Regions from separate parts of the Nonomuraea sp. N2-4H genome, predicted to be linked through region 2. Evidence: riboswitches for the same ligand, from Rfam matches in the RefSeq annotation. Region 2 holds a riboswitch; the other holds the start of a gene.
What was found. A riboswitch is a leader RNA that binds a small molecule or an ion and turns the genes downstream of it on or off. The one in region 2 is predicted to bind cyclic di-AMP.
Positions count from the first base shown of each region.

Region 1 (2,387 bases), 4.2 Mb from region 2:
ATGTCCACGGCCATCGAGCAACTCGAACACCTTGCGTCTGCATTGCCTCCTGGATGGGGGTGAGGCTGTCAGTTCAGGCGACCCAGGGCCCCATCGCGGACCCGGCACTCCGAACGCTCAACCGCATAGGGGCCGCCGGCGCAAACGCCGTCTCGATTCGTGGATGTACATCGCCAGATGCGATATCCCCTAGTCATCCCCTGGTCATCCCCTGGTCATCCCCTGGTTTCAGTTCATCGAGATGTGCACGTGGTCGTAGTGGTTCTCGGTGATGCTGCCGCGGTCGGCCATGGCGCGCCAGCCGGTGCCGGAGTTGATGCGCTGCTTCCAGATCACATACTTCACGCCGAGCTTGTCCTTGTTCTGCAGCGCCCACTCGGCGATGCGGTCGCCGAGCGCGTTGTTGGCGGGCGTCGGCATGGTGCCGCCGGTGCTCATCATGAAGTCGCAGGCGCGGCCGAGCGGGTGCTCACCGCTGGAGCCCGCGCGGAAGCAGCCCACCGTGTACGGCAGCGAGAAGTTCTTTTCGATCTGGGCCTTCATCAGCCGCGTACGCGGGGTGATGTTGTCGGGGCCGCCGGGCAGCTCGGGCGCCCAGGTGCCGTTGGACCTGCGGCCCGTGGCGACCGGCACCAGGTCGCGCAGCTTCTTCTCGATGTCGCTGATGACGCCTTCGGCCTCGCGGCGCTGCTTCGCCACCTCGGCCGCGTCCTTCTTGATCTTGGCGGTCAGCGCGGCGGCCTCATCGCTGGCCTTCTTGCGCTCGTCGCGGGCCTTGGCGACGCTCGCCACCATGGCCTGCTGCTCGGCGGTGAGCTGTTCGAGCAGGGCCGCGGTGCCGGCGTCGCCCGGCATCATGAAGCCGGGCAGCGACGGGTCGATGTTCTGGTAGCGCAGGCGGGCGATCTCGGCGACCCGCTGCTCGGCGGCGGCCAGGGTCTGCTCGGCGGCGGCCAGCCTGGCCTGCGCGGCTCTGGCGGCCTCCTGTGCCTTGGCCAGCTCGACGCGCTTGAGGTTGTACTTCTCGATGAGCTTGTCGACCTTGCTGTTCAGCTGCTTGAGCTGAGCGCGGAGCTCGGACTCTTTCGGTTTCGGGGCGGCCGTCGCCGCGTGCGCCGGGAGGACGGCGATGGCGGCGGCGGCGATGAGACCGATGGCAAGTTTCGCGGGGGACGAAGCCGCCACGTATGAGTTCCTCTCCCTCTGCCGGCCGGGTTAGCTGACGGGTTCGGGCATGGGAGTCGCTCCCTACCGCCGTAGCGGATTCACCCCAAGGTGCGGTTGGGTCCCCGGCTCCCGGGCGACGCGCCCAGGATTAGGCGGGCATCAGCCGCGTTACGGCCGATGCATATGGGGATATTAGTGGTAGATCATGAGTCATGCGACCTTAAGTAGAAATCTATTAGTGATCGATCTGTGATCGGATCATGCGCGCCGCTTCCTCGGGCCGCACGTCGTTCACGAACGCCCCCATCGCCGACTCCGAGCCTGCCAGGTACTTGAGCTTGTTGGGCGCCCGCCGGATGGAGAACAGCTCCAGGTGCAGGTATGCCAGATCGCGCCCCGTACGCACCGGCGCCTGATGCCAGGCCGAGATGTACGGCATGACGACCCCGAACAGCCCGTCGAACGCCCGCAGCACCGAGGTGTAGAGCGGCGCGAACGCGGCGCGCTCGGCGTCCGTCAGCGCCGCCAGGTCCGGCACCTGCCGGTGCGGATAGATGTGCACCTCGAACGGCCAGCGCGCGGCGGCCGGCACGAAGGCCGTCCACAGCTCGTTTGCGGCGACCACCCGCGTGCCCTCGGCCCGCTCGGCGGCCAGCACGTCGGCGAACAGGTTCCCCGGCCCCTTGTAGCGCTCGGCGGCTCCGAGCTGCAGCTTCGTCCTGGGTGTGACATACGGGTACGCGTAGATCTGGCCGTGCGGGTGCGCGATGGTGATGCCGATCTCCGCGCCCCGGTTCTCGAAGCAGAAGACCTGCTCGACGCCCTCGATGCCGGACAGCTCCGCCGTACGGTCGGCCCACGCCTCCATGACCAGCACCACCTGCTCGTCGGAGAGCGCGGAGAAGGAGGAGTCGTGGTCGGAGGTGAAGCACACGACCTCGCACCGCCCCACACCCGGACGGACCTCGCTCAGCCCGCCCACGGCCTCATAAGTCCCGAAATTTCCGGAGAAGGAGGGGAAGCGGTTCTCGAACACGACCACGTCGTAGTCGTACGAGGGGATCTCCGTCGCGCGCTCGTCCGACGACGGGCACAGCGGGCACTCGGCCGTGCCGCCGGTCGGCAGGAACGTCCGCGTCTGCCGGTGCCCCGCGATCGCGATCCACTCCTCGGTGAGCGGGTCGTAGCGCAGCTCCGAGGCCGGCGGCCGGGGGTCGAAG
Region 1 is NZ_CP147987.1:735,310-737,696, forward strand. Features, by position in the region: gene WBK31_RS03375 (TIGR03620 family F420-dependent LLM class oxidoreductase) at 1-63, shown strand, start outside; gene WBK31_RS03380 (hypothetical protein) at 229-1,185, opposite strand; cyclic di-AMP (ydaO/yuaA leader) riboswitch at 1,191-1,332, opposite strand; partial or broken gene galT (galactose-1-phosphate uridylyltransferase) at 1,403-2,387, opposite strand, start outside.
Region 1: it holds a riboswitch for cyclic di-AMP, as region 2 does, so the genes downstream of both, WBK31_RS03380 (hypothetical protein) here and WBK31_RS22765 (C40 family peptidase) in region 2, are expected to answer to the same signal.

Region 2 (2,387 bases):
GGGCAGAACGGTCGGGAGGCGGCCGGCCCGTACCTCGGCGGCCAGCTCGGCGGCGGCCGTCGTCACGGGCAGCCCGGCGTCGCGGTAGGCGACGTAGTCGGCGAAGCCCTCGTACAGCCAGACGGGCAGGCCGCCGGTGCCGGCGACGACATGGGTGAGCTCGTGGGCGAGGACGACGTCCCTGCCCGTGGGGTTGAGCCTGGCGAACGACTCGGGCACGACGATCACCCGTTCGCCGTCGGCGACCGCTGCGAGCCCGTCCACGCCGCCCACCCGGGCCAGCGCGGCGGCCTCGCGGGCATCGGCCGGTACGACGATCAGGGGGCGTACGGGGCGGGCGAGCACCGCCGAGACCCTTCGGCTCGCCGTGTCGGCCCTGCGCGCCAGCTCGCCGAGCCCCGTGGCGTCGTGGCCCACGACCGTGGACCATGTGCCGCGGCGCACGATGTGCGGGCCCGGCCACAGGTCGCGTACCGGCTGGGGCAGGATCGGCGCGCCGGGCAGCGGGGCGGCGGCCGACGCGAGCGAGGCGGCGGCGAGCACCAGCCCGGCCGCCAGGGCACGTCGGCTCACCTGCTCAGGCACAGCCCCGATGGTAGGTGGTCCCCTGACACGCGAGAGCCCCGTCCGGATCGGGGAGGATCCGCACGGGGCTTCTTCACGCGCCGGGACGGACGGCGCCGACGAAGGACGCCTTACGCCATCCGCTCAGCTTGTCGATGCGTACCCGTTCACCCGTCCGAGGTGAATGGATCATTCTGCCTTTGCCGACGTACATGCCCACATGGCCGAGCCCGTTGAAGAACATCAGGTCACCAGGCTGCAGGTTGCGCCAGGAGACCTTCTTCCTGACGCGGGCGAACTGGCTGCTCGCCACGCGCGGGAGCTTGACGCCGGCCTTCCTCCAGGCGTACTGGACGAGACCGGAGCAGTCGAACGAACCAGGTCCGGTGGCTCCGTAACGGTACGGGTCACCGATCTGCTTCTTGGCCACGGCGACGGCCTTGCTGGCCCTCGCCCTCTGCAGGGCGGCTCTGGCGGCCCTCTTGCGGGCCTTGGCCGAGATGGCGGTGCGGGCGGTGGTGGCCGCCTTCACCGTCATTCCGGCCGCCGCACTGGCTTCGCGGGTCGTCGCCGCCTGAGCCTCGGGGGCATGGAGGACCATACCTCCGGCTGTCACAGTCAACGTGAGTGCGACACCACTCAGGGCAAGGCGGGACAGGCGGGGGTTCTGCAGGGATTCAGACAGGATTTCTCCTTGGGTCTTCCACGAACGCCTACCGGGTTAGCTGACGGATTCGGGCGTGGAAGTCGCCCTACGGCGCGATGGCGCGCCGATTCACCCCTGATCCTTTGGGGACGTGGGATCGCTGGGTCCCCGGCTCCGTGCCTCCTGTCTGCACGGATTCGGCAGGTCGCGCCCCGATCGATGAGTGCGATGGGGATGTCGGGGCCGACCGGCGGATATGTAGCTGTCTCACATCGGGAGGGACCGATGATCGGTTCGCGACGACATGGCTTGTCCGCCGCGACGCCAGAAGTTACGCCGAACGGTCACGAATCGGCAAAGCCCGAGTAACGCTGTAAAGATCAGATAGGGGTATTTGTCAGACTCAGAACCGCTGCTGGGACCCCAGGCGCCGTGACCAAAATGTGACCTCACTCACAATTCTTTTCCCGCTGCTGTGTAAGGTCCCATCCGCCACAACTGTCACCTTGGTCACAAACGTGAACATCGTTCCCGCGCGATCTCCGGCCTGGGCGAACGGTTGTTGTGACAGACGTAACTTCCGAATTTCCCCGATTTCCGACAGGCCCTAGCAGCAAGATCACGCCCGTGGCCACTGATCAAGTCCGTCGCCACCACGCTCCCTACGAAGTGGCGTAGTAGAAGGAGAGCGACGCGATTCACACATCGAAGAACGGCGACTAAAAGGAATAGCGGCTCCACATGGTGACCGATCGAAAACGGCCGGATGGCAGGCTTTCGGGCCGGTTCCCCGCCCCGCCGGACCGGCCTCGTCACCAAGCCCGAGATCCCCCTGCCACTCGGCTGGATCGCACCCCACCGGATCGGCCGAAGCCGGTTCACCACCCCACCGGACCGGCCGAAGCCGGTTCACCACCCCACCGGACCGGCCGAACCCCGCAGACCGGCCGAAGCCGGTTCCCCGCCCCGCGGAGCGGCCGAATGGGCGGGCGATGGCCTTGGAGGAGCGCTGACAAAAGCGGCCGGCCCGCTCATAGAGGCTGCGCGCTACGTCGCAGACCTTCGTACGAGCGGGCCGGCCCTTGAGAAACGGGTGCAACCAGGCGGGTCACCCCGCCACGTCAGCCTTACGGGCGGATCGCGCCGACGAGGCGGCGGCCGTACGCGGAAAGCTTGA
Region 2 is NZ_CP147987.1:4,946,432-4,948,818, forward strand. Features, by position in the region: gene WBK31_RS22760 (hypothetical protein) at 1-585, opposite strand, end outside; gene WBK31_RS22765 (C40 family peptidase) at 659-1,102, opposite strand; cyclic di-AMP (ydaO/yuaA leader) riboswitch at 1,260-1,423, opposite strand; gene WBK31_RS22770 (NlpC/P60 family protein) at 2,338-2,387, opposite strand, start outside.